One region of the Peribacillus sp. FSL K6-1552 genome, then DNA from elsewhere that is predicted to be linked to it. Evidence: riboswitches for the same ligand, from Rfam matches in the RefSeq annotation. Region 1 holds a riboswitch; the other holds the start of a gene.
The links. A riboswitch is a leader RNA that binds a small molecule or an ion and turns the genes downstream of it on or off. The one in region 1 is predicted to bind glycine.

Region 1 (5,547 bases):
TTAGCCTCTAATGGTACTCGCTTCTCCATTTTTAAAATGTAATAACTTGCTACGACTATAGCTAGGAAAACGACCCCAACAATCAGGGAAATACGAGTACTAGGGTTAATCCACATACCAACCAGCACCATCAGTAAAAATGCAATTGTTGCATAGTTGCTGTAAGGGGCAAAAGGCATTTTGAACGGGTGGTTTTCCATTTCCTCAGCTCTTACCTTTCTGAATTTAAGCTCACTAATAAGTAAGACAAACCATGGGATCATTCCAGGTAGAACACTAGCACTGTAAACATAAAGGAATAGTTGTGGCGGTGCAAGGTAGTTCAAGACAACACCAATTGCTAAACCTAAAAGGACAGCAATCGTACAATAAGCTGGCACTCCATTTTTAGATACTTTCGCAAAGATTTTAGGAGCTTGACCGTTCATTGCTAGAGTGTAAAGCATACGACCTGCACTGAAAATCCCACTATTACATCCAGACATCGCCGCTGTGATTACGACAAAGTTAATAATACCTGCTGCTGCAGTAATACCTATTTTAGCAAAGGTTGAAACAAACGGACTACCGATGTCATCTAGTTGGTTCCAAGGAAAGACTGTCACGATGACAAAAATAGCGCCAATATAGAATATTAAAATACGCCAAATGATGCTTTGGATAGCTTTTGTTACAGTCTTCGTTGGATTTTTCGCTTCACCCGCAGTGATACCGATAAGTTCAACGCCCTGATAGGATGCTACAACAAGGGAAAGCGCAAAGAAGAACCCTGTCCAGCCCCCGGTGAAGAAGCCGCCATTTGCCCAAAGATTTGATAATCCAATTGCATCACCGCCATTTCCAAATCCGAAAAAGATAAGACCTAGTCCAGCAATAATCATCAGTACAATCGTTATAATTTTAATAAGCGCAAACCAAAATTCAAATTCCCCGAAAGATTTTACAGAAATGAGGTTTGCAGCCCCTAGGATAACCATGGCAATCACACCTGGTATCCATGCGGGTAAATCTGGGAACCAATACTTCATATACATTCCAACGGCAATTATCTCGGACATTCCGACGATTACCCACTGAAACCAATTACTCCATGCAGTCATATAACCTGCTAAAGGATGAATATAGTTACTCGCAAATGTTGCAAACGAACCCGTAGTAGGCTCTAAATAAAGCATTTCTCCCATAGAACGCATGATGAAAAATATAAAAAGACCAGCGATAGCATAAGCTAGCATTACAGATGGTCCAGTCCATTTAATCGTACTTGCTGATCCCATAAATAACCCAACACCAATGGTACCGCCCAAAGCGATCATCTGAATATGACGTGCCTCTAGCCCTCTCTTTAATTCTTTGTTTGACATGATTAATTCCTCCAGATGTAATATTAGCGACTATGCTTCGTACAAGGTTATTAAAGTTTTTTTCTAGTCCCTAATTAACTCTCAATTTAGATTAAAACAACTGTTGATTCTTTTTCCATACTTAGATTAGATTTGAAAAGTTCCAATTCTTTTTCATATCGCATAATTTATAATCTTATCTTATAATAATAAATATTCTGTAAAAAAACAAATGTATTTCTAGAGGAAACACTAACCAGTATAAAAAAATTCAATCACTAAAAGTGATATTAGATATATTAGTATTTTAAGAAATCAATAAAATAACATGACCCTAATAAGATAAGGTGGAATTTAACACAACCAAAGAAAACCCAGTCTTTAAAGACTGAGCTCAGTTCAAATGGCCTTGTTCTAGAGAAAGTTAAGGGAGTTATTATAGAAAAAAGTCAAACTTTAGTTGCAAATATATTGACTTTCAAGAAGTTTAATCCGATCATATAACTCTTTGTTTACAAGTGTAGGCACTCCGTATTTCTCACCTAATTTTAATACCGTACCTGCAAATAACTCAACCTCACTGTAACGTCGAGCTTCGATATCTTGAGCCATGGATGGCTTTCCTTCTGGGCTTAATGTATCCAATACACTTAACCAATAATCCAGATCTCTTTCCGTTAAATGAATTCCTTCTTTCTCTGACAGAACGATAACCTCTCTCATGGCAGAAATCATCATTTCTCTTGCATGACCATTTCGTTGAATTTCACCATAATTACTTTTATAGACAGCAACAGTTTGATTGACACCAACATTCAGCATAAATTTCCCCCATTGCCGCTTATACATATCCGTGTCTATCTCATATGGAACCTTCATTTTTTCAAAAAAATCTGCCACCTGCTGAACCTTTTCTGAAACCAATCCAGGTACCCGCTCACCAAAGCAGAGCATGCCCATATGTTCGTATGTCAACTTATTTTCTTCTTTAACAGCATCCATACCTTGTGCAACACAATATAAGACTTTATCTTTTCCATACGCCTCACCAATAATCGCTTCACTTGTGATCCCATTCAAAGCAGAAATAATAATCGTCTGTTTTCCAATTTGATTCTTCACCGCTTCAATAGCATCTTCCAATCCACTAAATTTAACAGTAAAAATCATCAAATCTGCAGGCTCGCCTATTTCTTCAGGCGTTACATAATGAAAGTCACAACGCTCACCATTGCAATAAACCCCATCCTGGACATATCTCTTTATTCTAGCTGTATCCGCAATAATCCTCACATTCTTCTTCGGCATTTCCTTTGATAAATGATGTCCATATAAAATGCCCAGTGCTCCTAATCCAACAATTGATACTGTCTTTATCGCCATAGCATCTCTAATTCCTTTCACCTTTTTACCTAAATATTATCACACTATTCGGAAAACAGTCGCGATTAAAATGCCAGTTCAATGGTATGAATTGATTAGAAAAACCACCTAGAAAAGCTACAATATTGTGAAATACCAATAATGACACGAGGGGTTTGTAACATCCTTACAGCTTCCTTTTGGTTCATGTATTTCACCAAAAAGCAAATTAAGGCTTAAACGAAGTCTACTCTTCTGCGGAACGATAACCACAAAATTTGTTGTTGTTTTTTGTATTGATTTTAAAGTGGACCCGTTAACTATCAGCTACAGTCACTATGGCTTTTCCAATCACTACTTTTATAGAATGTTGATATACATCAACTACATTACCCGCTAACTTTCCAATTTCCATATTGACCTATAGAATAAACAATGATAGAATTCCAATATTATATTGACGTTATTTAAGTATAATGACAAATGACCGAAGGAAGATTCAATTCTTCTACAAACGGACATTTATTACAACCGCATACTAGCAAGCGTTGAATGCTATGGATCACACTATAGCAGGAGCAGCTTCTGGAGAGACTGTACATAGTACAGCGCCGAAGGATTCACAATCTCAGGCAAAAGGACAGAAGAGTAACGAATGATGAATTGTTATTCTTAAACCTGACGAGATTGGTAGTATCCAATCTCTTTTTTTATTGTCCAAAATCCAAGATATTGCCATTCAATGGCATAAGCGAGGTGAAAACAACGAGCTACACGAGATGTAGAATCACGCTCCACACGACTAAGATCATAAACAACGGGAGATGCTCAAATTGGCTAAACAGGAATTGAAAAGAGATTTAAAAAATCGCCATGTACAATTAATTGCAATAGGAGGAACAATTGGTACCGGTTTATTTCTTGGATCCGGTAAAGCCATCCAATTGGCAGGCCCCTCCATTATCTTTTCCTATCTTATTATAGGGATTGCCTTATTTTTTGTTATGAGGGCTTTAGGGGAATTACTTTTATCCAACGCCGGTTATACGTCATTCACCGAATTCGCTACCGAATATATCGGGCCGTGGGCTGGATTCGTGACCGGATGGACCTATTGGTTCTGTTGGATCATGACAGCCATGGCTGATATCATCGCGGTTGGTGTCTATATGCAATATTGGTTCAATATCCCTCAATGGATACCAGCTCTTGCTTGCCTGGTCATTCTGTTAGGGTTGAATCTATTGACCGTTAAATTGTTTGGAGAACTTGAATTCTGGTTCGCGCTCATTAAAGTCATCACGATTATTGCCTTGATTATTGTAGGCATCATCCTGTTAGTCATTGGCTTCAAAACCAATACAGGAACCGTTTCACTCACCAACCTTTGGAGCCACGGAGGCATGTTTCCGAACGGCGTATCCGGCTTCCTGCTATCTTTACAATTGGTTGTCTTCTCCTTTGTAGGGGTCGAATTAATTGGTGTTTCTGCAGCAGAAACAGCTAACCCGAAAAAAAATATACCATCAGCCATCAATAAAATCCCGGTCCGAATTTTACTTTTCTATGTAGGTGCCATACTCGTCATTCTATGCGTCAATCCTTGGACACAGCTGGATGCATCAAGCAGTCCATTCGTAGAAGTCTTTACACTAATCGGCATTCCAATCGCTGCAGGGATTATCAATTTTGTTGTCCTGACATCCGCTGCATCTGCCGGCAACAGCGGTTTATTTTCAACAAGCCGTATGCTTTATACATTAAGCAATAATAACGATGCTCCTGCAAAATTAGCAAAATTAAATAAACATGCTGTTCCAAGTAATGCCTTGGTTACATCGGCAATCGTCGTCTCCCTAGGGGCATTGCTAAGCAAAATGATACCTGAACAGGCCTTTACAATAGTAACTACAATCAGTGCCATCTGTTTTATTTGGGTTTGGAGCATCATCTTGATTTCACATATCAAATATACGAAAAAACGTCCGGACTTGAGAGCCCAATCTACATTCAAAGCTCCTTTTACACCCTTTATCAATTACGTTATTTTAGGATTATTTCTGTTCATCCTAATCGTTATGCTATTCGCTGAAGCTACACGACTTTCACTGTTAATGACGCCAATCTGGTTCATTCTTCTACTCGTACTCTATAACTATCAGAAAAAAAAGTAGCTATTTTTCATGGTCGCAGGAATTAAAAGGAAGGGACACTCCCTTCCTTTTTTTCAATTTATTTTGCTAACACAGAGAAGTGCTACTAAAATATATAATGCAGCCACAGTAAATTTTATATTAAAATAGTGTAAGGTACTGTAATTCGATATGAATGACTTTTCACTTAGAATGGAGGGGTTGGATTAATGAAGATTATTTATATACTTACTCTAGTTCCTTTTATAGGCATATTAGGATTTCTTCCGTTCGTTAACAGAATAGAACCTTATGTATTAGGGATGCCTTTTAATATGTTTTGGATGGCTATGTGGGTGGTCCTTACATCCGTTATTTTGGGCATCATGTATAAGTTGGACCCCAGAAATCGGGAAGGTGACCAGGAATGAATATTTCCCTCTTAATTATTTTAGGATTTTTACTTTTATCAATCTTTTTAGGTATTCGATCTTCAAAAGGAAAAGACATGAATTTGGAACAATGGACAGTTGGAGGCCGTGGTTTTGGTGCTATATTCGTCTTTCTATTGATGGCTGGAGAAATTTATACGACGTTTTCCTTTCTTGGCGGCAGCGGCTGGGCTTATGGTAAGGGTGCACCCGCTTTATACGTCCTTATTTACATTACTTTGTCTTATGTATTGTCATATTGGCTTCTTCCGGAAATAT
Region 2 (5,547 bases), 2.5 Mb from region 1:
TAAAAATACTGCTATAGAAGGTGAAAAGTAATGAGCTATGTAACCATCGATCAAGTGACTAAGGGGTATGAAAATCAAGTCGTTCTAAATGACATTTCTTTAACATTAAAAAAAGGAGAATTTGCTACACTTCTTGGGCAAAGCGGATGCGGGAAAAGTACATTATTACGTTCCATTGCAGGGCTTGAAGGTGTTGATGTAGGAAGAATCTTAATTGATGGAAAAGATATTACTCATTTATCACCGCGTCAGCGTGAAGTCGGTATGGTTTTTCAGTCTTATGCGCTTTTCCCAAATATGAGCGTTTTTGACAATATCGCGTACGGCCTTAAAATGAAGAAGGTAAAAAATATTAAATCAAAAGTGAAAAATATGATTGATATGGTTGATTTAATAGGAAAAGAAGAGTCGTATCCTCATCAATTATCTGGTGGACAACAGCAGAGGGTTGCTCTTGCCCGTGCGCTTGTCATGGAGCCGAAAGTACTGCTTTTGGATGAGCCGTTAAGCGCATTGGATGCTAAAATTAGAAAAAGTTTGCAAAAAGAATTAAAGAGAATACAGAAAGAGTTAGATATTACAACTATTTTTGTTACTCATGATCAGGAAGAAGCAATGACGATGTCTGATCGAATTTTTGTCATGAATAAAGGAAAAGTTGTACAATCCGGTTCTCCATCAGAAATTTATACTTCTCCAGTCAATACATTTGTTGCAAAATTTATCGGAAATTATAATGTTTGTAATATGGAAGTTTTCCATAAACTTGTTCGCAGCACAGAATTAAAAGGGAATGAAGTCGCCATTCGTCCTGAAGTTTTACAATTAGTTTCTGCTGGTGAGGATAGCTTGGATTTACAAGAGAACTGGGGAATTAAAGGGTTTATTAAAGATGTTTCTATGACAGGGAATGTTTTAAGATATGAAGTAGAAACAGATGAGTCCGCTTTCCTTGTAGACTATCTTCACCACCGAGGGAAAATGTTTGAGCAAGGAGCACGCGTTCATATTCTTGTACCGAAGAAAGAATGCATTATTTTATAAATTATTAATGATCACGGGGGAAGGAATATGTCTGTTTTGCCTGAAGAAAGAAAGAATGAAATTTTAAAAGAACTTAACAAAATGGGAAAAGTAAAAGTTATGGAATTAGTTGATCAATTTAATGTTTCAGAGGAAACGATTCGACGCGATTTGATGATATTAGAGGAAAAAGGACTTTTAAAGAGGGTTTACGGTGGAGCGATTAAAAAAGTCTTTGAATTTGAGGAGCCTCCATTTACACAGCGTACAACAGTGAATCAAGAAGCGAAAATCAAGGTTGGGAAAAAAGCAGTAGAACTCATTTCTAACGGAGATGTGATTGCCATTGATGTAGGGACAACCATGCTTGAATTTGCGCAGTGTATCGAAAATAAAATAGACATTACGATTTTAACCAATTCTCTTCCTGTGTCGTCTGTGTTAACCGAATTGCTCAATGAAAATAAGTTTACAGGACAAATTCTATTACTAGGAGGACAAATTGATCCAAAGCATCAATCTATAAGCGGCGGTCTCACTGAACAAATGTTAAATCAATTTAATATTGATAAAGCCTTCATTTCAGCTGGTGGTGTTTCCATTCAAAATGGGGTTAGTAATTATCATTTACATGAAACATTAGTTTCACGCAAGATGGTCGAGGTATCAAAGCAAGTTATATTGCTAACGGATTACTCTAAAATTGGTGTCGACACATTTAGTAAAGTTTGTCCTCTAGAAAAAGTCGATGTGATTGTCTGCGAGCAACCATTTCCAGAGGAATGGAGAAATCATTCAAAATTAGAGGAGATCAATTGGATTCAAGCATAGTCAATCCATAAAAGGACATATCGAGTTGGATGAGGGAGTTCTCTCTCTTTTTTGATTGGATTTTTATTGATAGCAGGTATAAAAGCTAGAAAGAGAATTTAATAGATAGAATGAGAAAAGGGGCTATATAGCATGAGTTTCATTGCGATAGATTTAGACGGAACATTATTAAACGACCAGAATGAAATTAGTGAAGAAAATAAAAAGGCGATTCAATATGCCCAAGATAGAGGCTTTGAAGTAGTTATTTCAACAGGACGGGCTTATTTTGACGTTCAAACAATTTGTGAAAAAGCCGGGATTTCCCCATTTGTAATCGGAACAAATGGTGCAACCACTCATTCCAAAAGCGGAAAGTGTATTTCTTCTATTACGATAACTAAAGATCGTGTCGAATCTATTCTCCAATGGTTAGATGAACGGAATTATTATTACGAAGTGTTTACTGATAAAGCCATTTATACGCTTAAAAAGGGAAGAGAACATTTCCATAATGAGATTAAAAGTTTGAAAAGCGCCGATTTGAATACAGATATGAAAGAATTAGTTGAAGTAGCGGAAAGGCAATTTGACCAGTTTGGATATGTTTTAGTCGAAAACTATCATGATATCTTAAAACAGGAGGAAGAATTCTATAACATATTAGCATGTTCTTTTGATAAAAAGAAATTAGAGGAAGCATGGAGCCAATTCAAAAAGTTTGATGAGTTGATGGTTGTTTCATCTGCTGATCACAACATTGAAATTACTAGTAAAAGAGCTTCAAAAGGAATGGCCCTTGAAAAATTGGCTTTTTTGGTGAATGGCTCCTTAGAACAGGCTATGGCAATCGGGGACAGCAACAATGATTTATCCATGTTCCAGAAAGTTGGATACAGCGTAGCGATGGGAAATGCGAAAGATGTCATAAAAGCTGTTTGTACAACGACAACCCTTAAAAATGATGAGAATGGGGTAGCTTATGCGATTTATCGATATTTGGAGAACTTCGTGGTTCAAAAATAAGTGTCAATGCCGAAGGAGAGAGCGATAAAATGGCATGGATATATATCATAATGGCAGGACTTTTGGAAATCGTCTGGGTGATCGGTCTTAAATATTCTCACGGATTCACCAAAATTATACCTAGTATAGTAACGGTAGTTATTATAATCTTTAGTTTCTTTTTACTTTCAAAAGCTTTACATTCAATTCCCTTAGGAACTGGTTACGCTATTTTTACTGGATTGGGAACGGTGGGAACAGTAGTAATTGGGATGCTTTTTTTGGGAGAGACCATTAATCCACTAAAAGTATTTTTTATGGCTTTAATGATATTGGGGATAATTGGAATAAAAATCAATCCAGCAGAACCTAAATATTAAAGGAAATGATATGATTTATACAAGGTTAGGGGATGATTCAATGGCTTGGTTTTTTCTTCTAATTGCCGGATTTGCCGAGATTGGTAGTGTTATAAGCCTGAAACGTGCAGACGGGTTTAAAAAATTGCTTCCCTCTGTAGCGTGTCTTTTTTTTGGGAGTTTAAGCTTTTATTTTCTTTCTTTGTCATTAACTTCTATTCCAGTGGGGACTGCCTATGCAATATGGACCAGTATCGGCTCTGTTGGAACTGTTTTAGCAGGAATGATCTTCTTTAATGAACCTAAAAGTTTAAGATTGACCCTATTTATTATGTGTATTATTGCAGGGGCTGTAGGTATTAAAATGACTTCTGGACATTAAGGTCAGGGTTTAAAATGGCAATAAGTAGATAAAGAAAAAAGGTACGATACCTATGGAGGAGAAGAATGATGAAAACTATTCAAGATTGGATAAAAGGTGACTAAAACTATTAAGCACATTAAAGATAACTTCGGTATTGAATTGTAGGTTTTTCTATATGATTTCCAATAATAATGATTACGTAAACAGAGGATGCTTTTATCTAGATAGCATCCTCTGTAATGTATATTTGAAAGGTATAAGTAGTTTGTAAAAGTACACTATTATGAACGGTGTTTATCGACTGTAAAAAGCAATCTACTCCTATTCAATTCACAATTTACTTGGGGTACTAGGGGCATATAATTTATGAACTGTCAGAAAGCTCTATCTCTATATTTAAAATTCTGAAAATAAAGTTTTTTCAGATATTTGTTGAAATTTCCATTAGAACCATTTATTATACAACTGTTAATGCAATTTTATATCAGCGGATGATAATTGTGGGAGAGACTAAACGCATTGTTTAGCACCGAAGGGGCAATTCCCAAAAAAATTGGGTATCAATCTCTCAGGTAAAAGGACCACAATAGGACGCGTCTCTGGAGAGAGCCATGAGCCACCAAAGGAGTTAAACTCTCAGGTAAAAGGACAGAGGAAAGATAGGAGAACACCTATCTTTCCTCTGCCCTTTTTATGCTGGGAAAGATAGCACAAACGAAAAAAGGAGGATTGTGCTATGAAATTTATTAAAGAATGAGTCTTTCTTTTCAATTTTCCTGACTACAACTTTTACCTTAGAGAGAATCTGCAATAGGTTGAATGAAATACCTTTATCTTTTCAAAAGCTTGGTAGATTATTTCGAGGTTTGCACCAGAACCAGAATATTTATCAGCAACATATTGAGTATTATTATATTAAAATTGTAAGCGTTTTCTTTGTTGGATTGAATAATAATATGTCAAAATTTTATCGGAATATTATTATTCAATTATCTGGAAATTAGGGAGTGGGAAATCATATGCAGGAACAAAAATTGTCGAGAGGCCTAAAAAACAGGCACGTACAACTAATCGCTATTGGCGGGGCAATTGGAACGGGATTATTTCTCGGAGCAGGAAAATCTATTCACTTAGCAGGACCATCGATTTTATTTGCTTACATGATTACAGGCGTAATTTGCTTTTTAATCATGCGCGCACTTGGAGAACTACTCTTAACCAATTTGGAATATAATTCTTTTGTTGACTTTGTAAAAGACTATTTAGGTAATATGGCAGCATTTATCACCGGTTGGACCTACTGGTTTTGCTGGATTTCAATCGCAATGGCCGACTTAACAGCAGTTGGTCTTTATACCCAGTATTGGTTTCCCTCCGTACCACAGTGGATGCCAGGTTTAATTGCGCTTGTCATTTTGCTATTTATGAATCTAGCAACCGTAAAACTTTTTGGCGAAATGGAATTCTGGTTCGCATTAATTAAAGTTATCGCTATTCTAGCACTAATAGTTATCGGTATTTTCATGATTATTAAAGGCTTTTCCACAGATTCAGGCGCAGCCAGTTTCACGAATCTATGGAGCCACGAAGGTATGTTCCCAAATGGAATAAATGGATTTATCCTCTCATTCCAGATGGTAGTGTTTGCGTTTGTTGGTATTGAACTTGTAGGACTTACAGCAGGTGAAACAGAAGATCCAGAGAAAGTTATCCCAAAAGCAATCAATAATATTCCTATTCGGATTATAATTTTCTACATTGGCGCACTTATTGTCATTATGAGTGTTTATCCGTGGAACGCAATCATCCCATCGGAAAGCCCATTCGTCCAAGTATTCGTGGCTGTTGGTATCGCTGCAGCTGCTGGTATCGTCAATTTTGTCGTCCTAACATCGGCTGCTTCGGCATGCAACAGCGCAATCTTCAGTACAAGCCGGATGGTATACTCACTTGCCAAAGATAAAAATGCACCTGTGCCATTTGCAA

Region 2: it holds a riboswitch for glycine, as region 1 does, so the genes downstream of both, NST21_RS15075 (amino acid permease) here and NST21_RS03050 (amino acid permease) in region 1, are expected to answer to the same signal.

What each region holds. Positions count from the first base shown of each region.
Region 1 is NZ_JBBOST010000001.1:651,144-656,690, reverse strand. Features, by position in the region: gene NST21_RS03060 (amino acid permease) at 1-1,364, opposite strand, end outside; gene NST21_RS03055 (ketopantoate reductase family protein) at 1,800-2,726, opposite strand; glycine riboswitch at 3,281-3,359, shown strand; gene NST21_RS03050 (amino acid permease) at 3,539-4,879, shown strand; gene NST21_RS03045 (DUF3311 domain-containing protein) at 5,068-5,268, shown strand; gene NST21_RS03040 (sodium:solute symporter family protein) at 5,265-5,547, shown strand, end outside.
Region 2 is NZ_JBBOST010000001.1:3,134,792-3,140,338, reverse strand. Features, by position in the region: gene NST21_RS15105 (ABC transporter permease) at 1-31, shown strand, start outside; gene NST21_RS15100 (ABC transporter ATP-binding protein) at 31-1,044, shown strand; gene NST21_RS15095 (DeoR/GlpR family DNA-binding transcription regulator) at 1,072-1,854, shown strand; gene NST21_RS15090 (Cof-type HAD-IIB family hydrolase) at 1,987-2,859, shown strand; gene NST21_RS15085 (DMT family transporter) at 2,889-3,218, shown strand; gene NST21_RS15080 (DMT family transporter) at 3,259-3,579, shown strand; glycine riboswitch at 4,053-4,155, shown strand; glycine riboswitch at 4,159-4,215, shown strand; gene NST21_RS15075 (amino acid permease) at 4,581-5,547, shown strand, end outside.